DNA from 2 places in the Pseudomonas sp. XK-1 genome. Region 2 is predicted to be linked to the other one. Evidence: predicted binding sites of a transcription regulator. Region 2 holds the regulator's gene; the other holds the start of a gene.
The links. The regulator FliA, encoded in region 2, starts transcription of late flagellar genes. The targets are predictions, from matches to a motif close to CTAAAGTTTNNNNNNNNNNNGCCGNTAA.

Region 1 (12,199 bases), on a different contig from region 2:
TTGCTGGTGCTCGATGGGCAGTTGTCGGCGGGCATGATGATCGCCATGTCGTTGCTGCTGGGGCGTGCCCTGGCCCCCGTGGAAATCGCCATTGGCTCGTGGAAGCAATTCAACTCAGGTCGCCAGAGTTACCAGCGCCTGAGCCAGTTGCTCGCCCAGCATCCGCGCGAGCAGCTGCGTATGCCATTGCCGCCGCCCAGCGGCGCGATGCGCCTGGAGCAGTTGTATGTCGGCCCGCCCGGTGCCTCGCAACCCACTCTGCGCGGCCTCAATTTCAGCCTGGGCAAAGGCGAAGTACTCGCGGTCGTCGGCCCCAGCGCCAGTGGCAAGTCGACCCTCGCCAGAGCCTTGGTCGGGATATGGCCGGCCATGGGCGGATCGGTGCGTCTGGACGACGCCGAGATCAGCCAATGGTCCCACGACGCCCTGGGGCCCCATCTCGGCTACCTGCCGCAGGACATCGAGTTGTTCGATGGCAGCGTGGCCGACAACATCGCCCGCTTCGGCGAGCAGGATGCCGACAAGATCATCGCCGCCGGCCGGCACGCCGGTATTCACGAGATGATTCTGCGCTTCCCCAAAGGCTACGACACGCCACTGGGCCCCGGCGGGCTTGGCTTGTCGGGCGGCCAGAAACAGCGGATCGGCCTGGCCCGTGCACTTTATGGGCAGCCGTCGCTGATCGTCCTTGATGAGCCCAACTCCAACCTCGACGAGGCCGGCGAGTTGGCGCTGGTGCAGGCTATCAACGTGCTCAAGAGTGCCGGCAGCACCGTGGTATTGATCACCCACCGGCCCAACGTGCTGGCGGTGGTCGACCATATCCTGGTGCTCAAGGACGGCAGCCAACAAGCCTTCGGCCCGCGGGGGCGGGTGCTCAAGGCATTGATGCCGGGGCCCAGATCGGCCGAGTTAAGGGAGGCTGGCGAAGATGCGTGATCTGACTCCGGGTACACACACCTACAGCGAGCAGGGGCTGAGTGTGGGCAGCGCCAATACGCCGCCCAGGGCCAGCACCGACGCCAGTGGTGCCGCGCGCTATGGTGTGGGTTTTGTGCTCCTGACCCTGGGCGGCTTTTTGCTCTGGGCCTTTCTCGCGCCGCTCGATCAGGGGGTTGTGGGCAGCGGCACCGTGGTGGTGGCGGGCGAGCGCAAGGCCGTGCAGTCATTGGTCGGCGGGGTGGTGGAAAAGCTGCTGGTCAGCGATGGCGATCGGGTCAGCCAGGGACAGTTGCTGGTGCAGTTCAATACCGTGCAGGCGCAGTCGCAACTGGACGTGACCCGGGGCAAGTTGCTCAACGACCGCAGCATCGAGGCGCGCTTGACGGCCGAGCGCCTGGGCAGCGCCGAGATCCAGTGGCCCGCTGAACTGCTGGAGCGTGCCGAGGAACCGCGGGTCAAGGCAGCCATGGCCTTGCAGAGCCAGCTGTTTCTGACCCGCCGCGCCGAGCTGGGCAGCCGCTTGCAGATCGTCGAGCACGAAGTGGCGGCCTTGCAGCAGCAATTGCTCGGCTACGAGGGCGTCAAACATAACTACGATGCGCAGATGCGCTTCCAGCAGCAGGAGCTGGGCGGCCTGCGGGATTTGGCCCGAGAAGGCTATGTGCCGCGCAACAAACTCTTCGAAGCCGAGCGCAACGCGGCTCAGCTGGCGGGGCAGATTGCCACCGGCGTAGGCGATGTCGGCAGGACCCGCCAGGCGATCAACGAGAGTCGGCTCAAGGCCTTGCAGGCGCAACAGGAGTTTCGCCGCGATGCCGAAACCCAGCTCAGCGAAGTCTCTGCCGAGGCTGCTGGGTTGGCCGATCAGATCCGTGCCTTGCAGTTTGAGGTCGACAACGGTGCGATCCGCGCGCCGGTGGCCGGGCAGGTCATGGACCTGAGCATTCATACCGTCGGGGGCGTTGCGCAGGCCGGGCAAACCCTTATGCAAGTGGTGCCGCTGGATGCGCCGATGGCCATCACCGCGCGTTTCGAGCCGTTGATGGCCAATAAGTTGCGCCCAGGGCTGCCGGTGCATGTGCATTTCACCGCGCTGCAGCGGGTGGATACGCCGACCATCACCGGCACTGTGACTACGGTGTCGGCTGACCAGTTGATCGACGAACAGACCCACCTGCCGTACTTCTCCGCCAAGGTCGAGATTGCTGCCGACACCGCCGCCTCATTACAGGTCGCTGGACTGCTGGTGCGCCCTGGCATGCTCGCCGATGTCACGGTGGTGACGGGGGAGCGCACCTTCATGAATTACCTGATGAAGCCTTTTCGCGAACGCTTGCTTGTGGCCTTCAAAGAGGAATGAGCATGACCGATCGTTGTCGCTATGGCACCCGTGTGCTGCTAAGCCTGTGTAGCAGTTGCGCGGTGCTCAACCCCGCCTGGGCCAACGAGGCAGGTCTGAGCCTGACGGCCGCGTACGACGCCTCGCGCCTCAACGACCCGACTGTGCAAGCTGCGGCCCATGCCTTCGATGCGTCGCAGCATGAAGAGGCGATTGGCCGCGGCGGCCTCTACCCGCAAGTGTCGCTGACCTCGCGTTACGGCAATGGCGGACGCACCGATGGCGGCGATGACGGCGGTTACGTCAACAGCAACGATTACCAGGCCAACAGCCTCACCCTGGCGGCGCAACAACCGCTCTACGACAAGGGCCGCTGGGCGGCCTATCAGGAGGGCAAGGCCCGCGGTCAACTGGGCAGTCAGCTGTTCGACGTCGCCGACCAGGCCCTCTACGACCGGGTTGCCAAGGGCTATTTCGACGTCGCCCGGGCCGAGAACGAGATCAAGTTGATCGCCCAGCAGAAGGTCGCCATCAACGGCTTGTTTATCCAGAGCAAGAAACTCTTTGAGGGCGGCCAAGGCACGATCACCGATATCGATGAAGCCCAGGCGCGCCTCGATCTGCTGGAGGCCCAGGAGGCCGAAGCCCAGGCCCGCCGCGTGGCTGCGTTGCGAGCGTTGTCCGGGCGCGCCAGTGTGCCCATCGATGATATCCAGCCGATGCGCGAGCAACCCGCCGCCGGCAGCCCGATCCCGCCAGAGCAGGACCTGCCTTACTGGACAGCGATTGCCCGTGAGGCCAGCCCCGAACTGGCGGCCCGGCTGGCGGCGGTGCAAGTGGCCGAGGCCCAGGCCGAAAGTCAGCGCGCCGGGCATTATCCGACCCTGTCGCTGACCACCCAGCTCACCCGCCGGGAAACCCGTCAGTACCAGGAACTCGACCCGCGTCAGGACACCTATTACGTGGGGGTGCAGCTGGATATTCCGCTGTATCGCGGCGGTTCGGTACGCGCCTCGGTGGCCAAGGCCGAAGCCCAACTGGCGGGCGCTCAGTCCGACTACGATGTGCAGCGTCAACAACTGGCCGAGGATATCGAAACCGATTACCTGGGCGTGGTGGCCGGGTTCGCCAAGAGCAAGGCGATGCAGCGGGCGGTGGAATCCAGTCAGCGAGCGCAGACATCGACGGAGAAAGGCTTTCAGGGTGGCGTGCGTTCCACCGTGGATATTCTGGATGCGCAGCAGCGGGTATTTCAGGCCCGTCGCGACCTGCTCAATACCAAGCTCGACATGCTGCAAAGCTATGTGAGCCTGCACACCCACACCGGCCAGATGAACCGAGCGGTCCTGGAGCAGGTGCAAAGCCTGTTTTAACGGGTGGGCGTCATGCAGTGCACATTCTGAATGTGCCTCCGTCATCGCGGGCAAGAACTAGGCGTCCCCGCTGCTCCTACATTTGATCGGTGGTTGTCCTGGATATTTCTGGCGCTGCAAATCCCTTGTAGGAGCGAGCTTGCTCGCGAAAGCGGTGGGTCAGCCTGCATCGATGCTGAATGTGCCTCCGTCATCGCGAGCAAGAACTAGGCGTCCCCGCTGCTCCTACATTTGATCGGCGGTTGTCTTGGATATTTCTGGCGCTGCAAATCCTTTGTAGGAGCGGCGGGGGGCTAACCCTTGCTCGCGAAAGCGGTGGGTCAGTCAGCCTCCATGCCGAATGTACCGCCGCCTTCACGAGCTAGCCCGCTGCCACAGGTCAGGTGAAGTCGCTGGCGTACAGCTCCTTGACGCCCACCAGTTCGATTTCGAATGCGGCACTGGCGTCGGCGTTGACACTGCCGTAGAGGATGCCATCGGCAAAGCGCAACTGGCCGGTAGCGTCGCTGGCAAAGGCACTGCCGCCGATAAATGTAAAGGCGTCGAAGTCGGCGGTCAGCGGGTTGGCGTCCAGGCCGGTGAAGTCCAGTTGGTCGAACTCCGTGCTCTTGAAGCCCTTGATCACATCGCGCAACGCGCCGACGCCCATGTCCGTTAGCGCACCGAACACGTAGGTGTCGGTACCCGTGCCGCCGGTCAGGGTGTCGCTGCCTTCGCCGCCGCTCAGCCGGTCATCGCCTGAACCGCCCACCAGGGTATCGTTGCCGGCACCGCCAATCAGAACGTTTGCGCCGCTGCTACCCGTCAGGCTGTCGGCATAGGCGCTGCCGGTCAGGTTCTCGAAGAACTTCAGGGTATCGAGCCCGGAACCCAGGGTGTTCTGTTGTGCGGAGGTCGAGAGGGTCACGGTGACTCCGGCCATGGCACGTTCAAAGGAGACCGTGTCGTTGCCTTCGCGCCCGTCCAGCAGGTTATTACCGGCTCCGGCGTACAGCATGTTGTCCAGCGCATTGCCCGTGCCGTTGGCGGCGTCGGGGGTATTGATATACAGGTTCTCGACATTGTTGCTGAGCGTATAGGCCGCCAGGCTGCTGTACACGGTGTCGATCCCGCCAGACACCGAGTCGCTGCTGGTTTCAATCACGCTATCTTCGGTGTTGTCGACGTAATAGGTGTCGTTGCCATCGCCACCGCTCATGCTGTCGTCTCCGGCTGCACCATCGATCACGTTGTTGGCGGCATTGCCGGTGATGAAGTTACGCAGTTCATTACCGGTGCCGTCGATGTCCGACACGCCGGTCAGCACCAAATTCTCGACGTTGGCACCCAGCGTCCAGCTGACCGAGGCCTTGACCGTATCGATCTGCGCAGTCGAGGTGTTGGTTTCCACCACGTTGTCGAACACGTTATCGACCACATAGATGTCGTTACCATCACCACCGGTCATCGTGTCGGCACCGAGGTCGCCGTCCAGCGTGTCGTTGCCCGAGCTACCCACCAGGGTGTCCGCCTGGTCGGTACCGGAAATCATTCCGCCTTCGTTTTGTGCCTCGTCGAAGATGTCCTGCACACTGTTGTTATCGTCGGGATTGCCCTGGAAACCCAGGTCATCGGCGATGTAGTCCGCCAGACGCTGGCCGACGATCTCTGCCGATTCCTCATGCAGGTGCCAGACGTCGTCGGGGTACACCAGCGGGTCGACTTCGTAGCGCAAGGGCAGGTCGGTGTAGTCCACCGCCAGTTTCACATCGTCGCGCTCGACGGCGATGTCCTCCTGAACGGCGCGGACATAGCCGACACCCTCGACAATGTCGGCAATCTTTTCTTCCGAATAGCCACGGGCCCGCGCGGCGTCCTGGGCGTAGTGCCCGGTCTCCATCATGTACACGTTGAAACTGCCGAACTGGGCATGCAGGTAATCAAACACCGCCAGCGTTGCGGCCTTGTAGGCCGCCGCTGCCGCGGGCTTGTCGGTGGCGCGGGCGATCTCCTGGGCGGCTTCCTCGCCCTGGCCCCAAACGATGCCCATGGTGACGTTATCGATGGCCTGGAGCTCGCCCAGCTGATCTTGCAACAACGCCACTGCGCGCAATAGCGCCGGCCCGGGTTGGTTGGTGTCGGTCAGCCACCAGCACAATGTGAGTTCCTCTGCACCCAGGGTCGACAGGCCGTTGACGGTGCTGCCGCCCACCGCGATATCGATGCCATTGCCGTCGGCATCAGTGAACTGGCTGCGCACGTCATAGCTGGTGTAGCGGCTCAAGTCGTTGACCAGCATCGAGGTGCCGGACTGATCGTCGTCCTCGGTCATGCGCAGCAGGCGTGCATTGGATTGGCCGAGGGTCGGCAGGTAGAGAATGTCCTGCTGGGCGCGCTCGCCGAACACGAAGTCATCGGCGCTCAGGGTGTCGAGGTGGTTGCCGCTGAGGGCGATTTCGAAGCGATTGCCATTGGCGTCGGCTTCGCTGGATTTGATATAGGTCTTGTCGCCGGCCGAGTTAAGGGCCATGTACAGCGTGCCGTTACTGCCATTGCCGAGGCCGAGAAAGCCCAGGCCGGAGACATCGATCTTGTCGACGCCCGCGGTGAAGTCATAGATCGTATCGGTGGCCGTAACGCCACCGGTGCTGTAGTCACGGTAGCTGTCGAGCACGTCGGTGTAGCGGAAGGTGTCGGCACCGTCGCCGCCATACAACGAGTCGCGTCCTGCGCCACCATCGAGGATGTCCATGCCGGCACCGGCCTTGATGGTGTCGTTACCGTCCAGACCGAGGATCAGGTCCGCGTCCGCCGTACCGCTTAGGGTTTCGCCGTTGTCGGTCCCGGTGATGGTGTTGGCGGGCGCATCGGCGACCGCCAGGGCGAAGCTGTCGCTGACCGAGGCACCTGATGGATCGGTGGCCTTGAGCAACAGGTTGTAATTGCCTGAAGCGGTGCTGGGCGGCGTGCCGGTGAAGGTCAGGTTGGCGGCATTGAAACTCAGCCACGCGGGCAGGGCGCTGCCGTCGGCCAGGGTCGCTGTGTAGGTCAGTACATCCTGATTGGCGTCGCTGAAACTGTCGGAGGCAACGGTGTAGGTGAATGGCGAGTTTTCAGTAGCGTTCTGGTCGAGGAGGGGGATGACCACCACCGGTGCCACGTTGCTGGCGGTGTTCTGATCGTCGAATACGAAATGGCTGGCCGTCAGGCTGTTGGCCAGGTTACCCGCCAGCGATACTTCGAAGCGATTGCCGTTGGCGTCGAAATTGTAGTCCTTGAGATAGGTGCGGTTGGTCGAGGCGCTGTAGGTCACCAGCAGCGTGCCATCCTGGCCATTACCCAGGCCGGTGTAGCCGAGCGCCGACACATCGATCCTGTCGGCGGCCACGTCGAAGTCGAGGATCAGGTCACTGGAGCTGGTGCTACTGGAGCGGTAACTGTCGAGCGCCGAGGTGTAGCGGAATACGTCGGCACCCGCACCACCGGTAAGTTTGTCCGCACCCGTGCCGCCCACCAGAATGTCATTGCCGGCACCGCCATCAAGGGTGTCGTTGCCGGCACCACCGTACAGCTGCTCGTTGGCCGCGGTGCCGGTCAGCGTATCGCTGTTCGGCGTGCCATTGAGCACAATGGGGGCACCGGGCACATCCTGCACCGCAAGGGTAAAGCTGTCGCTGACGGTCGCGTTGCTGCCGTCGGTCGCGGTGACCTGGATGGCATAAGTGCCCGAGGCCGTGTTGCTGGGTGTACCGCTGAAGGTACGACTGGCGGCATCGAAGAGCAGCCAGTCGGGCAGGGCGCTGCCATTGGCCAGCGTGGCGGTGTAGCTGAGGCTGTCGTTGTCCGGGTCGGTGAAGCTGGTGGCCGGCACCACGTAGTTGAATGGGGTGTTTTCGGTCGCGTTCTGATCCAGCAGCGGCGTGGCCAGCACCGGTGCCTGGTTGGTCGGCGACGAAGCGGTGAAGACAAAATTGGCGCTGGTCAGCGTGTCGAGGTAATTGCCGTCCAGCGCTACTTCGAAGCGGTTGCCATCGGCGTCGGCGTCCAGCGATTTGATGTAGGTCTTGGTGCCGGCACTGTTGAGCGCCACATATACGCTGTCATTCCTGCCGTCGCCGAGGCCAGTGAAGCCCATGGCGGAGAGGTCGATCTTGTCGGCGGTGACATCGAAGTCGGTGATCACATCACCGAGGTCGGCACCGTCTGGGTTGTAGTTGCGGTAACTGTCCAGGCGGTTGGAGAACACGAAAGTATCCGCGCCGGTGCCGCCGGTGAGGGTGTCCACGCCGGCACCGCCGTCGAGCCTGTCATCGCCCGCGCCGCCACTGAGGCTGTCGTTGCCGTCGAGGCCGAGCAGGGTATCGGCCGCTTCACTGCCCAGCAGCGAGTCGCTGCCGCTGGTGCCGGTGATTACCCGGTTGAAGATGAAGTTGCTGGCGGTCAGGGTCTCGGTCAGGTTGCCCGAGAGAATCAGCTCGAAACGATTGCCGCTGGCGTCAGCGTCGTAGTCCTTGATGTAGGTGCGATCGCTGCTATCGCTGTAGCTGATCTGCAGCGTGCCGCCACGGCCGTTGCCCAGGCCGGTGAAGCCCAGTCCGGCGAGGTCGATCTTGTCCTGGGTAACATCGAAATCGGTGATGGTGTCATTGAAGCTGGTGGTGGCGTTGCGGTAACTGTCTGACTGGCTGGCGAAGCGAAAGGTATCGGCCCCGTTGCCGCCGGTGAGCCCGTCGAGGCCCGCGCCGCCCACCAGGATGTCGTCACCCGCGCCGCCATCGATGCTGTCGTTGCCGGCACCGCCGTAGAAAATCTCGTTGGCGCTGCTGCCTAGCAGGGTGTCATCGCCAGCCGTGCCTTGTACGGTGGTGGTCGGCACCGTGGCGCTGACATAGCTACCGTCGCCATAAACCAGCGTGTCACCCTTGCTGGTGTGACCGATGGTGTTGCCGATGATCGCGTTGCGATCGGTGCCGTCTTCGTTGCGCTCGGCGACGCCGTAGGTCGATAGATCACTGCCGCTGATGATGTTGCCCTGGATAAGGTTGTCGCTGCCGTTGAAGTATCGGCCGGACACACCCAGGGTGTCGTCGTAGGACTGGATGATGATTTCCGCTACCGGGTTGCCCAGGGAGTTGTTGTTGAGCGTGTTGTCGGTCACTTCGACGTGGGTGCTGCCGTAGATGCGAATCCCGGCGCTGCCGTTGTCGTGAATATCGACGCCGCTGACGGTCACGTAGCTGGACAGCTTGATCAGTATGCCTTCGCCGCCGTTGCCATACACCTCGCCACCGGTAATGGTGATGTTGCTGGGGGAGGGGATATCCTCGCTGCCGCGCTGCACCACAATGCCATTGGCACCGTTGTCGTAGGCAAGGTTATTGGTCATGGTGAAATCGTGGGTGCTGGTAACAACGTTGAAGCCGTGACGGTCGTTGTTGTAGGCGATGTTGTTTTCGAAGGTGCTGTTGCTGAGGAAGTCGGCAACGAAGCCATCGAGGCCGTTGCCGTGGGCCACGCTGTTCTTGATGACCATGTTGACGGTCTGCTCGTGGGGGTCGAAACCGTACCCGGAGCAATCCTTGATCTCGACGCTGTCGAGGGTGACGTTGGAGTCGTAGGCTTCCTGGCCGGGAATAAACCCGTTGAACCAACCGTCGATCTTGCCCGTGGTGGCGTCGCGGTTGCCGTCGATGGTGAGGTGGCTGACACCGAAGTCGTGGGTTTCCTCACCGTAGGCCGAGCGGATGATGCCGGTGATCTTGGTGTCGGAGCCGTCGGCCACTTTGACAGTGGTTTCACCCATGCCGTCGCCGTACAGATAGACGTTACTTTTCAGCATCAAACAGCCGTCGGATGGTTCCGCGCCGGCCGAAACGATATAGATCCCGGTGGGCATATACACCTGTCCGCCGCCTGCCGCGGCCGCCGCATCAATCGCGCTTTGTATGGCCGCCGTGTCGTCGCTGATGCCATCTCCTCTGGCACCAAAATCTTGTACGTTGAAAATCATGCACTTATCTCCATATCGGGCTTAAACCACGGCATATGCCAATGTTCCATCGGCGGCTACGGTGATAAGACCCAACGGAGCGAAAAAGTTGTGACCGCATATCGGAAAGTGTCAAAAATACAGCAAACCGATGCGTGACAAAACAAAATCGACGTTATGTTGACGGACTGTTGGGCGTCTAGCGATGCTCTTGTAGGAGCGAGCCTGCTCTCTCAAGGCGGGGTGGCTGGACGCTTATGACAGCCTGACGCGATGGCTTTGCGCCCAGTTTCGGACCGACGAAGCCGTCCTGCCCAGCCTCCTACGCTTCAAACGATCAGCATCGTGCTTGCCGATACCTACTAGTGAGGGACGCGATTGGTGCTGCCAGTCCGTGGCTGGCTAAGGTTGTTCCCCGCCGCGCCGCTCGAGCAGCGAACTCCGCGGAGATTGAACGATGTTGTCGCCACTCGGGTGGCGTTCACTCTGGGCGAGGGTAATGGATGTCTGTATTCAGTCGTGTGCTCGGTAATCTGTCGGTAGGTGCCAAGTTGTCGCTGGGTTTTGGCCTGGTGTTGCTGTTCACCCTGGGAGTGGCGGTTACCGCCTTTCATTCTCTTGGTGTGCTGCAGGCGCGTAGCGAGCAATCGCGTGTCGAAGCTTCTATTCAAGCGCTGATCCTGCAAGCGCGGATCGCCGAGAAAGAGTTTGCCCTGACCCTGGCTTTGCAGCCGATGCAGCAGGTACGCGGGGCTGTCGATGGGTTAAACCGGCAACTCGACCTCAGCCGCGATGACAGTGCCGGTCAGGCTGCCATGCGCAGCGCGGGCAGCGCCTATCTAGAGCAATTTCTCGGTTATGCCGACGCGCTGCGGCAGGCCCGTGAAGCGCGTTTGCGCATGCAGGCACTGGCGCAGACAGCGGGCGACAGTTTCACCCTGCTGTTCCTCGATCAGCTGGATGCTCTCAACGCGCAATTGGAGCAGGGCATATCTCCGAGCAGTGAGCAGATGGTTGTGCTGGAGCAGATCGCCGCCCTGCGCGACAAGCTGGTCACGCTGCGCGACAGCGAGCTGTATTACTCGCTGGACGGCGAGGAGCGCTATCGCGATGACTGGGAGATGAGCATGAGCGACCTGCTGTCTGCCATGCAGGCGCTGGATCTCGGCGACCAGGACCAGGAGTCGCTGAAAGGCGCGCGCACCGCCCTCGACGATTATCGCAAGGCCTTCGAGCAGTTCGTCGCCAGCCGCGGACAGAGCGCCCGCAGTAGCACGGCGATGAACAGCCAAACCGTGCAGGTCAGCGAGCTGCTGGCCCAGGCCGATCAGCGGCAGACGCAGGCAATTGCGCATGACAACCTGAATGCCCAGCGTCAGCTCGGGCTGATCACGTTGTTGGCGCTGGCCCTGGGTATCGGTGCCAGCCTGCTGATTCGTCAGCTGATCCTGCAGCCGCTGCGTCAGGCCGTGCAATTGGCTCAGCGGGTGGCGGCGGGTGATCTGAGCAATGCGCTGGACAGTGGCGCGCGGCGCGATGAACTTGGTCAGTTGCTCGACACCGTGGGCAGCATGCTCTGCAGCCTGCGTGGGCTGGTCGGGCGTATCGGCAGTGGCGTCGGCCAGCTCAACGGTACGGCCGCCAGCCTGGTCGAGGTGATCGAGCGCAACAGCCGTGGCGTCGAACAGCAACGCCAGGAGACCGAAATGGCCGCCACCGCCATGCAGCAGATGAGCGCCACCGCTCAGGACGTCGCGCGCAACGCCGGCGAGGCCAACGATGCAGTGGCCCAGGCCGATAACCAGGCGCGCGAGGGCGATGAACTGGTGCGTCAGGCCGGTAGCAAGATCGACCATTTGGCCGTGGAAATGGCCGGCTGTGCCGAAGCCATGCAATCGTTGCTGAGCGAAAGCGTAGCAATTGGTGCTGTGCTTGATGTGATCAAAGCGGTGGCCGAGCAGACCAATCTGCTGGCGCTCAACGCGGCCATTGAAGCTGCGCGCGCCGGTGAGCATGGCCGCGGCTTTGCCGTGGTGGCCGATGAAGTGCGTGGCCTGGCGCGGCGCACGCAAAGCTCCACCAAAGAAATCGAAGGGCTGATCGGCCGCCTGCGCGGCGTCGCCCACCAGGCCGCCGAACGCTTGCTGGGCAGCCATGCATTGACCGATGAAACGGTGATTTTGGCCGGTCAGGCATCCCAGGCACTGGCGCGGATCACCCATGCGGTGTCCAGCATCGAGCAGATGAACCAGCAGATTGCCGCGGCTGCCGAGCAGCAGAGCGTGGTGGCCGAGCAGGTCAGCCAGAGCATGACGCGGGTACGCCAAGTGGCCGAGGACAGCGCGCGGGAAAGTCTGCAGCTGCAGGGCTCGACGACCGAGTTGCAGCGGGTCGGCGGTGAGCTGAATGCGGCAGTCGGGCACTTCCGGACCTGAAGTGGTTAATGGGGAGTGCATCGGCGTAATGGCGGATAATTAGAACGCACATCCTGCAAAAACGCGGCGGTGAACAGGCCGTGCGCGCCGAAGGTTTTGCCACCCAGGTCTGGGTGCGTGGTGCGCAGGGCTGGCAGAGCAG
Region 2 (12,199 bases):
TGCTGCACAAGCATGCCCACGAGCTGCTCGGGCATGAGGAAGTGCAGCAGCTGCTGCAACTGCTGGCCAAGAGCTCGCCCAAGCTCGCCGAGGAGCTGGTGCCGGGGCTGGTTTCGCTTTCGACCCTGCTCAAGGTATTGCAGTCCCTGCTGCAGGAACAGGTACCGGTCAGGGATATCCGCACCATCGCCGAGGCCATCGCCAATGTCGCGGTCAAGAGTCAAGATCCCGCCGCGATGGTGGCCGCGGTGCGCGTCGCTCTGGCCCGGGCAATCGTGCAAAGCATTGTGGGACTAGAGCTGGAGCTGCCTGTGATCACCCTGGAGCCCAGGTTGGAACAGATATTGCTCAACAGTATGAACAAGGCCGGACAAGGCTCCGAGGATGGCATTCTTCTGGAGCCTGGTATGGCCGAGAAGCTGCAGCGTTCCCTGGTGGAAGCGGCGCAGCGCCAGGAGATGCTCGGCAAGCCAGTGATCCTGCTGGTGGCCGGTCCGGTCCGGGCGATGCTCTCGCGTTTCGCGCGGCTGGCGGTTCCGAGTATCCATGTACTGGCATACCAGGAAATTCCGGACAACAAGCAAGTCACCATCGTTGCGACGGTGGGGCAGAACTAACCGAGGTTACAGGCCATGCAGGTCAAACGCTTTTTCGCCGCCGATATGCGTACCGCCATGAAACTGGTGCGCGATGAGCTGGGTGCCGATGCCTCGATCATCGGCAATCGCCGGGTTGCCGGCGGTGTCGAGCTGACTGCCGCACTGGATTATCAGATTCCTGCCGCGCCGGCCCGCCAGCCCAACCCTGCGCTGGAGGCCGAGTTGCGCCAGACCCAGGCGAAGATCGCCTCGGCCCAGGCCGAGCTGGTCAGCCGTGCCCAGGGCGACGCTGGCAAGGACCGCCAACTGCTTGGCGCGCCGCCAAGCATGCCCGCAGCCATTCTGGCGGCAGCCCTGCAGCAGCCTCAGGCTGCACCGGCAGCGGTGAGCGATCAGCGTGCGCTGGATGCCATGCGCTTCGAGCTGCATGGTCTGCGCGAGCTGATCGAAGTACAGCTCGGCTCCATCGCCTGGGGCCAGTTGCAGAACCGTCGGCCGCAGCAGGCCAATCTGTGGCGGCGTCTGCAGCGCATGGGCCTGTCCGCCGAACTGGCCAAGGCCCTGCTCGAGCGCGTGGCCAATGTCGCCGAGCCGCGCCAGGCCTGGCGCATGCTGCTGGCCCACCTGGCCCACGCGATCAAGACGCCGAAGCAGGAACCGATGGACGAGGGCGGCGTGATCGCCCTGGTCGGTCCCGCCGGCATGGGCAAGACCACCACCCTGGCCAAGCTGGCGGCGCGCTACGTACTCAAGTACGGCGCGCAGCACATCGCCCTGGTCAGCCTGGACAGCTACCGCATCGGTGCCCAGGAGCAACTCAAGACCCTGGGGCGTATCCTCGATGTGCCGGTGACCCTGGTCGATCCGGGGCAGTCGCTGACCCAGGCCCTGGCTCCGCTGGCCCGCAAGCGTGTGGTGCTGATCGATACCGCCGGCCTGCCGGGTAACGATCCGGCGCTGCGCATGCAGCTGGAAACCCTGGCCAGTCGCGGGGTCAATGCAAAGAATTATCTGGTGATGGCGGCAACCAGTCAGAGCCAAGTGCTGAAAGCGGCCTACCATAGTTACAAGCAGTGCGGTTTGTCCGGTTGCATCCTGACCAAGGCGGACGAAGCCACCAGCCTGGGCGAGGTTTTAGGGCTGGCTATTAGCCAGCGTCTACCGGTAGCCTATCTGACCGATGGACCGCGGATCCCGGACGATCTGCATGTGCCGCGCAGCCATCAGCTGGTGAGCCGCGCAGTGGGGCTGCAGGCCACCCAGGACCCCAGCGAGGATACGATGGCCGAGATGTTTGCCGGCCTCTATCAGCAGCCAGCGCGCCGCGCGAGTTGAGCATTAATCAATAGAGCACAGCCAGCCACATGGCTGCGGTCGAAGTTAGACAACAGGTGTGTAGATAACATGGGCATGCATCCCGTACAGGTGATTGCTGTAACCGGCGGCAAAGGTGGCGTCGGTAAGACCAATGTGTCGGTGAATCTGGCTTTGGCCCTGGCCGACCTCGGCCGCCGGGTGATGCTGATGGACGCCGACCTGGGCCTGGCCAACGTCGACGTACTGCTGGGGCTGAGCGCCAAGCGCACCCTGGAAGATGTCATCAGCGGCGAGTGCGAGTTGCGCGAGGTCCTGCTGCAGGGCCCGGGGGGCATCCGCATCGTGCCGGCGGCGTCCGGTATCCAGAGCATGGTGCAGCTGTCGCCTATGCAGCACGCCGGGCTGATTCAGGCGTTCAGCGATATCAGCGACAACCTCGACGTGCTAATTATCGACACCGCCGCCGGGATCGGTGATGGTGTGGTCAGCTTCGTGCGCGCGGCCCAGGAAGTGCTGGTGGTGGTGTGCGATGAGCCCACCTCGATCACCGATGCCTATGCCCTGATCAAGCTGCTTAACCGCGACCACGGCATGAACCGCTTCCGCGTCCTGGCCAATATGGCCCACAGTCCGCAGGAAGGTCGCAATCTGTTTGCTAAGCTGACCAAGGTCACCGATCGTTTTCTCGACGTCGCCCTGCAGTATGTAGGTGCCGTGCCTTACGACGAGTCGGTGCGCAAGGCCGTGCAGAAACAGCGCGCGGTTTATGAAGCCTTCCCGCGCTCTAAATGTGCGCTGGCGTTCAAGGCGATAGCCCAGAAGGTCGATGCCTGGCCGCTACCGGCCAACCCGCGCGGTCATCTGGAGTTTTTCGTCGAGCGTCTGGTGCAGCAACCGGTTGCGGACCCGGCCATATGACAGCAGCCTCTGGACTCCGTATGTACAGCAAAGCGCAGGCGCAGGACTCCCAGCACCAGTTGATCGAGCGCTATGCGCCCCTGGTCAAACGCATTGCTTACCACCTGTTGGCGCGTCTGCCGGCCAATATCCAGGTGGACGATCTGATTCAGGCCGGAATGATCGGTCTGCTCGAAGCGTCAAAAAAATACGATTCCAGCAAAGGTGCCAGTTTCGAGACATTCGCCGGCATCCGCATACGCGGTTCGATGCTCGACGAGGTGCGCAAAGGTGACTGGGCCCCCCGTTCGGTGCATCGAAACAGCCGCATGGTCAGCGACGCCATTCGGGTAATTGAGGCCAGAACCGGTCGAGACGCTAAAGATCAAGAGGTTGCGGCCGAACTCCAATTGAGTCTCGAGGATTACTACGGCATTCTTGGCGACACTTTGGGCAGCCGCTTGTTCAGCTTCGACGACCTGTTGCAGGATGGCGAGCACGGTGGGCTGCGCGAGGATCTTGCCGGCCACCACCTCGAACCCTCCCGCGATCTGGAAGACGAACGCTTTCAGGCGGCGCTGGCCGACGCCATTGCCGGCCTGCCGGAGCGCGAGCGGTTGGTGTTGGCGTTGTATTACGACGAAGAATTGAATCTTAAGGAGATCGGCGCGGTACTGGGGGTTAGCGAGTCCCGCGTCAGCCAGCTCCACAGCCAGTGCGCCGCACGGTTGCGGGCACGGCTTGGCGAATGGCGCGCGAACTAGGCAGTTAAATCAGCAGGCCGGTTTCATGATTAAAGGCGTAGCCAGGTGCTGGCTGCGTTTGGACTGTACGGAGGTCGACTTGGACAAAAATATGAAAATCCTCATCGTTGATGACTTTTCAACGATGCGCCGGATCATCAAGAACCTCCTGCGTGATTTGGGGTTCACCAATACCGCGGAAGCCGATGACGGCACCACCGCCTTGCCCATGCTGCAGAGCGGCAGTTTCGACTTCCTGGTGACTGACTGGAATATGCCAGGCATGACCGGGATCGACCTGTTGCGTGCGGTGCGTGCCGATGAGCGCCTGAAAACCTTGCCGGTGCTGATGGTCACGGCAGAAGCCAAGCGCGATCAGATCATCGAGGCTGCGCAGGCGGGGGTGAACGGTTATGTGGTCAAGCCGTTCACCGCTCAGGTGCTTAAAGAGAAGATTGAAAAGATCTTCGAGCGGGTCAACGGCTGATGTTTGCCGCGAGGGTACTATGGAACATAAAGATTCCCCTCAGAGCGACCTCGAGTCGACTCTGAAGCTAAGCGCTCGCCAGTTGGTTGAGAGCCTGGAGCAAGGCAATTTCGGCGAAGCTGTACAGCTGATCCATGAACTGAATAAGGCGCGTGATCGCGGCCTGTATCACGAGGTCGGCAAGCTGACCCGCGAACTGCACAACGCGATTGTCAATTTTCAGCTTGATCCGCGCGTCCCCCATGCCACCGAAGTTTCACAAATCACCGATGCCACCGAACGCCTCAACTATGTGGTGACGATGACCGAGAAAGCGGCCAATCGCACCATGGACCTGGTCGAGCAGAGTGCCCCGCTGGTCAATGACCTCAGCGCCGAAGCGCAGAGCCTGAGTGCCGACTGGGGGCGTTTTATGCGCCGCGAGATGAGCGCCGATGGCTTTCGCGAGCTGGCCAAGCGCGTCGAACTGTTTCTTGCCCGCAGCGAGCGCGACGGCAGCAAGCTGTCTGGCCATCTCAACGACATTTTGCTGGCCCAGGACTATCAGGACCTCACCGGTCAGGTGATCAAGCGGGTGACGCAACTGGTTACCGAAGTTGAAAGCAACCTGCTCAAGCTGGTGCTGATGGCCAGTCAGGTCGATCAGATTGCCGGCATCGAGCACAACCACGAACTGCTGCGCGCCGAACAAGAACAACAAAAAGAGCCTTCCCACGGTGAAGGTCCGCAGATTCATGCCGATAAGCGTGAAGACGTCGCATCTAATCAGGATGATGTCGACGACCTGCTTTCCAGCCTGGGATTTTAGGAGCACGTCTTATGAGCTTCGGCGCCGATGAAGAAATCCTCCAGGACTTCCTGGTAGAGGCCGGCGAGATTCTTGAACTACTGTCCGAGCAGCTTGTAGAGCTGGAAAGTCGGCCGGATGACATGAATCTGCTCAACGCTATTTTTCGCGGGTTCCATACCGTCAAAGGTGGTGCCGGTTTTCTCCAGCTCAATGAGCTGGTGGAATGCTGCCATATCGCAGAAAACGTCTTCGACATCCTGCGCAAGGGTGAACGACGCGTCGACTCGGCGCTGATGGATGTGGTGCTGGAAGCACTGGATGCCGTCAACAGCATGTTTACCGAGGTGCGTGAACGCACCGACCTGACCCCGGCCACACCCGAGCTTTTGGCTGCCCTGGCGCGCCTGGCCGAACCAGCGGGAGCCGCTGCGCCAGTTGCTGAAGCGCCCGCGGCACAGCCAGAGCCTTTAGCGGGCGGTGCCGATATCACCGATAGCGAGTTCGAACAGCTACTCGGTGCCCTGGATGAAGCTCCGGCCCAGGCAACTGCGGCCGCCAGCGGCGATGAAATCACCGACGATGAATTCGAGTCCTTGCTCGATCAGCTGCATGGCAAGGGCCAGTTCGCGGCCACCGAGCCCGCCAGTGTGGCGGCACCTGCCGCTGCTGCGGCATCCGGCACTGATGAAATCACCGACGACGAATTCGAGTCCCTGCTTGATCAGTTGCATGGCAAGGGCCAGTTTGCGCCACCAGCCGCGGAACCAGCGGCCAAGGCGACTCCCGCCGCTCCTGCTGCGGCATCCGGCGGTGACGAAATCACCGATGACGAGTTCGAGGCGCTGCTCGATCAGCTGCACGGCAAAGGCAAGTTTGTCGAGCCCGAAGCCATCAGTGCCCCGCCTGCGGCCGCCGCGGCGAAACCCGTAGAGCCCGCCAAGCCGGTGGCCAAACCCGCAGCGAAACCTGTGGCCAAACCCGAGCCGGTCAAGGCTGCGGCCGCCCCGGCCGCGGAGAAGGCTGCGCCGCCCAGCGAGGCGGAAACCACGGTCAGGGTCGATACCGCGCGCCTGGACGAAATCATGAACATGGTCGGCGAACTGGTGCTGGTGCGTAACCGCCTGGTGCGCCTGGGCTCCAACAGCGCCGACGAGGCCATGTCCAAGGCCGTATCCAACCTCGACGTGGTGACCGCAGACCTGCAGACCGCGGTTATGAAAACCCGTATGCAGCCGATCAAGAAGGTCTTCGGGCGCTTCCCGCGCCTGGTTCGCGACCTGGCGCGCCAGCTCAAGAAAGAGATCAACCTGGAGCTGGTCGGCGAAGAAACCGACCTGGACAAGAACCTGGTCGAGGCCCTGGCCGATCCGCTGGTCCACTTGGTGCGCAACGCGGTCGATCATGGTATCGAGATGCCGGAGGAGCGCGAGGCTTCGGGCAAGCTGCGCGGCGGCAAGGTGGTGCTCTCGGCCGAGCAGGAGGGCGACCATATCCTGCTGTCGATCTCCGACGACGGCAAGGGTATGGATGCCGATCAGCTGCGCGCCAAGGCCGTGGAAAAAGGCCTGCTGGACAAGGATGCGGCCGACCGCCTCAACGAATTCGAATGCTACAACCTGATTTTCGCCCCAGGCTTTTCGACCAAGACCGAGATCTCAGACGTGTCCGGTCGTGGGGTGGGCATGGACGTGGTGAAAACCAAGATTTCCCAGCTCAACGGCACGGTCAACGTGTTCTCGGTCAAGGGCCAGGGCTCGAAGATCGTGATCAAGGTGCCGCTGACCCTGGCGATCATGCCGACCCTGATGGTGATGCTGGGCAACCAGGCCTTCGCCTTCCCGCTGGTCAACGTCAACGAAATCTTCCACCTCGACCTGTCGCGCACCAATGTGGTCGACGGCCAGGAGGTGGTGATCGTGCGCGACAAGGCGCTACCGTTGTTCTACCTCAAGCGCTGGCTGATCGGCAGTGCCGCCCATGTGGAGCAGGGCGAGGGCCATGTGGTGATCCTTACCGTGGGCAGCCAGCGTATCGGCTTTGTCGTCGACCAGCTGGTGGGTCAGGAGGAGGTGGTAATCAAACCGCTGGGCAAGATGCTCCAGGGCACTCCGGGCATGTCGGGTGCGACCATCACCGGTGATGGGCGTATCGCCCTGATTCTAGACGTACCGAGCATGCTGAAGCGTTATGCTCGGCGCATCTGAATGTTAGCGGCACGTCTGTCTTTCTAGTGCCGTTTAGGAGTGTTTATGGCTGTTAAGGTGTTGGTGGTTGACGATTCCGGTTTCTTTCGCCGGCGTGTGTCGGAGATTCTTTCGGCCGACCCTAATATCCAGGTGATTGGTACAGCCACTAACGGCCGCGAGGCCATCGATCAGGCGCTGGCACTCAAGCCGGACGTGATCACCATGGATTACGAAATGCCGATGATGGATGGCATCACGGCTGTGCGTAATATCATGCAGCGCTGTCCAACCCCGGTACTGATGTTTTCCTCGCTGACTCACGAAGGCGCGCGGGTGACCCTGGATGCGCTGGAGGCCGGGGCCGTCGATTTCCTGCCGAAGAACTTCGAGGACATCTCGCGTAACCCGGAGCGGGTCAAGCAGCTGCTGTGCGAGAAGATCCATACCATTGCCCGCAGCAACAGACGCAGTTTCAGTCCGCCTGCCGCCCCGGCTGCCGCTCCCGCAGCGCAGGCCCGCCCCGCAGTGCGTCCTGCCGCCGGTACCACCAGCAGTCCGGTGAGTCGCCCGGTGGGCGCGCCGGCAAGCTCGGCTGCGCCCAAGCGCAAGGCCTACAAACTGGTCGCTATCGGCACCTCGACCGGCGGTCCGGTGGCCCTGCAGCGAGTCCTGACCCAGTTGCCGGCCAGTTTTCCGGCCCCCATCGTACTGATCCAGCATATGCCGGCGGCTTTTACCAAGGCCTTCGCCGAGCGTCTGGACAAGCTTTGCCGGATCAGCGTCAAGGAGGCCGAGGATGGCGATGTGTTGCGCCCGGGCCTGGCCCTGCTGGCCCCTGGCGGCAAGCAGATGATGGTCGATGCCCGGGGCGTGGTCAGAATTCTGCCCGGTGACGAGCGCCTGAACTACAAGCCCTGTGTGGATATCACCTTCGGTTCGGTGTCCAAGTCCTATGGTGACAAGGTGCTGGCTGTGGTGCTGACAGGCATGGGGGCCGATGGCCGGGAAGGCGCGCGTCTGCTCAAGCAGAGCGGCAGCCAGGTCTGGGCCCAGGACGAAGCCAGCTGCGTGATCTACGGCATGCCGATGGCCATCGTCAAAGCCGATCTGGCCGACGCGATCTACCCGCTCGACGAGATCGGCCGGCACCTGGTGGAGACCTGTATATAAATGGATGTACTGAGCCTGATTGGGGTCATCCTGGCTTTTGTTGCCATTCTCGGCGGCAACTACCTGGAGGGTGGTCATGCAGCGGCATTGCTGAACGGTCCGGCGGCCCTGATCGTGATTGGCGGTACTCTGGGCGCGGCTTTTCTGCAGGCTCCGGTCAATGTGTTCAAGCGTTCGCTGGCCATCAGTAGCTGGATTTTCTTTCCGCCGCATATCGACCTGATCGGCGGCATCAATAGGGTTGTCGGCTGGAGCATGACCGCGCGCAAGGAGGGCTTGCTCGGCCTTGAGGCGGTGGCCGATGCTGAGACCGACCCCTATGCGCGCAAGGGCCTGCAGCTGCTGGTCGACGGTGCTGAACCGGAGGCCATCCGCAGCATTCTCGAAGTCGATCTGTATACCCAGGAAGGCCGCGATATCCAGGCCGCCAAGGTGTTCGAGAGCATGGGTGGCTATGCGCCAACCATCGGCATCATCGGGGCGGTGATGGGGCTGATCCATGTCATGGGCAATCTGGCCGATCCGAGCATGCTCGGCAGCGGTATTGCCGTTGCCTTCGTCGCCACCATCTATGGCGTCGGCCTGGCTAACCTGCTGCTGTTACCCATCGGCAACAAGCTCAAGGCCATCGCCCAGCGCCAGTCGCGCTACCGGGAGATGTTGCTCGAAGGCGTCCTGTCGATCGCCGAAGGCGAGAACCCGCGTTCCATTGAGTTGAAGCTGCAAGGCTTTATGGATTGATGGGGACAGACTATGGCCCGCCGGCGGCATCACGAAGAACATGAAAACCATGAACGCTGGCTGGTGTCCTACGCGGACTTCATCACCCTGCTGTTCGCCTTCTTTGTGGTCATGTATTCGATCTCGTCGATCAACGAGGGCAAGTACAAGATCTTTTCGGACAGTATGACCGGGGTTTTCAACCAGCCCGACCGTGCCATCAAGCCGATTCCGGTTGGCGAGCTGCGTCCGCGCACCATTGAGCCCGAGCGTGAAGTGGTGGATGACGAAAGTCCTCAGTCCGCCCCTGATTCCCTGGTCAGCATTGCCAGCAGTATTCGCGAGTCCTTCGGTGAACTGATTGACAGCGAGCAGCTGAGGGTCAGCGGCAACGAGTTGTGGATCGAGATCGAGCTCAGCTCCAGCCTGTTGTTTACCAGTGGCGATGCGATTCCCAATGGCGCGGCCTTCGACATCATCGAGAAGGTGGCCAAAATTCTGGCACCCTATGAAAACCCCATTCATGTCGAAGGCTTTACCGACAATCTGCCGATCCAGACGGCTCAGTACCCGACCAACTGGGAACTTTCCACCGCACGGGCGGCGACCATAGTGCGTATGCTGACCCTCGATGGCGTCAGCCCGGGGCGGCTGGCGGCCGTCGGCTACGGTGAGTTCCAGCCGGTCGCGGATAACGCCACTGCCGAGGGCCGTGGGCGCAATCGGCGGGTGGTCCTGGTGATTTCCCGCAATCTCGATGTGCGCCGCAGTGTCAGTGGGGTGGGCAGCGGTAACGCCAAACCCGACGCAGCCCTGCGGCGGGCTGGCACGCAACCTGCACCAGCGTCACCAGCGCAGGCCCCGCAAGCGGGTGCCGTCAATTCCCCGTCGCCAGCCCGATAAGGGCGGCACCCGTTCTCGGTCAGGCGCAAGCTCACCGGGAGGATAAAGAGAATGAGAGTCTGGGCAGTAGCCAATCAAAAAGGTGGTGTGGGCAAAACCACCACCTCGATCGCCCTGGCCGGTTTGCTGGCCGATGCCGGCAAGCGCGTGGTGGTGGTCGACCTCGACCCCCATGGGTCGATGACCAGTTACTTCGGGCATGATCCCGACAGCCTCGAACACAGCAGTTTCGATCTGTTTCAGCATCAGGGCAGCGTGCCCCCGGGCTTGACGCAGACCCTGTTGCTGCCAACCAGTCATGAACGCATTGCCTTGCTGCCATCGAGTACCGCGCTGGCGACCCTGGAGCGTCAGTCCCCGGGGCAGAGTGGCCTCGGTCTGGTGATCGCCAAGAGCCTGGCGCAGCTCTGGCAGGACTTCGATCACGCGGTGATCGACAGCCCGCCCTTGCTCGGCGTGCTGATGGTCAATGCCTTGGCCGCAAGCCAGCAGCTGGTGATCCCGGTGCAGACCGAGTTCCTCGCGGTCAAGGGCCTCGAACGCATGGTCAGCACCCTGGCAATGATCAACCGCTCGCGGCGTCAGGCCTTGCCCTACACCATAGTGCCAACCCTGTTCGACCGCCGCACCCAGGCGTCCATGAGTACCCTGCGGGTGTTGCGCAACAGTTACCCCGAGCATCTGTGGCCCGCCTATATCCCGGTGGATACGCGCCTGCGCGATGCCAGCCGGGCCGGCCTGACACCCTCGCGCTTCGATCACAACAGCCGCGGCGTGCTGGCCTATCGCGCTCTGCTCAAACACCTGCTGGCCCAGCAGACCGCCGCGCAGGTTGCCTGAGATGAGCCGCTATGCTGAAGATAAGTGCTCAAGTCTGCCGCCGACGCGGCCGATAGCCTGTACAGGTCGTTTTAGCAGGTTGCATTCATGAGTCGTCCCCTGGTTACCGCTACACGTTCGCAACTGGCTTTGCAGTCCTATCTGGACGGCTTGCTGCAGGAGGCTGCGGTCGAGCTGGCTGATAGCGTCGGGCTGGACGAGTTTGAGGCCGCCGTGCTCGAGGAACAGGTGCGCGATGCCCGGGTCACGCCGCAGGTGGCGGCGGCCCCGGCACAGGTCGAGGAGGTTGCTCAGGCCCTGGTCATGCCGACCGTGGAAATGCCCGTGGCCCAGCCTTTGGCCGAGGTCTTGGTGGCAGCACCGGTGGCGCAAACCCGCAGCGAGCCTGCACCGCCGCAGATCATCGGGGTGCTGGCGGACGGTCGTCCTGAGTGGGCGCAGGAACCCTTCGAGTGCCTGTTGTTCGATGTCGCCGGGCTGACCCTGGCCGTGCCTCTGGTGTGCCTGGGCTCGATCTATCCACTGGCCGGGCAGGAACTCACGCCATTATTTGGCCAGCCGGACTGGTTTCTCGGCATACTGCCGTGCCAGGCGGGTAATCTGAAGGTGCTGGATACCGCGCGCTGGGTGATGCCCGACCGCTACCGCGCCGATTTTCGCGATGGTTTGCAGTATGTGATTTCGGTGCAGGGCTATGAGTGGGGGCTGGCCGTGCATCAGGTCAGCCGCTCGATTCGCCTGGACCCCAACGAGGTCAAGTGGCGTACCCAGCGTACTCAGCGGCCCTGGCTGGCGGGCACGGTGATCGAGCATATGTGCGCGCTGCTGGATATCGCCTCGCTGGCCGAGCTGATTGCCAGTGGTGCGGCCAAACGTATGGCGGCCGGCCGGCTGCATTGAATATTTTCCGGTGACGCGAGAAGCGCCGCCTTGCAACTATAGTAATGACAGCGGGGCCAACACCCGCGATCGCCGCCGCAAGCGGTTCATGACGAGGCTAGGCACATGAATAAGAGTTCTGCACAAGGTTCTGAAGATCCGATTCTGCAGTGGGTGACGTTCCGTCTGGATAACGAAACCTATGGCATCAACGTGATGCAGGTGCAGGAAGTCCTGCGTTATACCGAGATCGCCCCTGTACCGGGTGCTCCGAGCTATGTGCTGGGCATCATCAACCTGCGCGGCAATGTGGTGACGGTGATCGACACCCGCCAGCGCTTCGGTCTGGACTCCACCACGGTGACGGACAATACCCGCATCGTGATCATCGAGGCCGACAAGCAGGTGGTTGGCATTCTGGTCGACAGCGTGGCCGAGGTGGTTTATCTGCGTCAGTCCGAGGTGGAGACCGCGCCCAATGTCGGCAACGACGAGTCGGCCAAGTTTATCCAGGGCGTGTGCAACAAGAATGGCGAGCTGCTGATTCTGGTCGAGCTGGACAAGATGATGAGCGAAGAAGAATGGTCCGAGCTGGAGAGCATCTGAGCCATGCTCGAGGCCCTGCTGGCGCTACTGGCTCTGGTCTGTCTGGGGTTGCTGGGTGCTTC

Region 1: a site for FliA is predicted at 10,025-10,052, ahead of WMW70_RS09220 (methyl-accepting chemotaxis protein). Genes of this name have one in related genera too.

What each region holds. Positions count from the first base shown of each region.
Region 1 covers NZ_JBBPES010000003.1:178,383-190,581, reverse strand. Annotated here, with positions in the region: gene WMW70_RS09240 (type I secretion system permease/ATPase) at 1-939, shown strand, start outside; gene WMW70_RS09235 (HlyD family type I secretion periplasmic adaptor subunit) at 932-2,302, shown strand; gene WMW70_RS09230 (TolC family outer membrane protein) at 2,305-3,654, shown strand; gene WMW70_RS09225 (putative Ig domain-containing protein) at 4,034-9,643, opposite strand; gene WMW70_RS09220 (methyl-accepting chemotaxis protein) at 10,126-12,057, shown strand.
Region 2 covers NZ_JBBPES010000004.1:469,634-481,832, reverse strand. Annotated here, with positions in the region: gene flhA (flagellar biosynthesis protein FlhA) at 1-617, shown strand, start outside; gene flhF (flagellar biosynthesis protein FlhF) at 633-1,934, shown strand; gene fleN (flagellar synthesis regulator FleN) at 2,004-2,834, shown strand; gene fliA (RNA polymerase sigma factor FliA) at 2,831-3,577, shown strand; gene WMW70_RS13320 (chemotaxis response regulator CheY) at 3,669-4,043, shown strand; gene WMW70_RS13315 (protein phosphatase CheZ) at 4,063-4,851, shown strand; gene WMW70_RS13310 (chemotaxis protein CheA) at 4,863-7,037, shown strand; gene WMW70_RS13305 (protein-glutamate methylesterase/protein-glutamine glutaminase) at 7,083-8,189, shown strand; gene WMW70_RS13300 (flagellar motor protein) at 8,190-8,930, shown strand; gene motD (flagellar motor protein MotD) at 8,943-9,812, shown strand; gene WMW70_RS13290 (ParA family protein) at 9,864-10,652, shown strand; gene WMW70_RS13285 (CheW domain-containing protein) at 10,740-11,552, shown strand; gene WMW70_RS13280 (chemotaxis protein CheW) at 11,658-12,137, shown strand; gene WMW70_RS13275 (DUF2802 domain-containing protein) at 12,141-12,199, shown strand, end outside.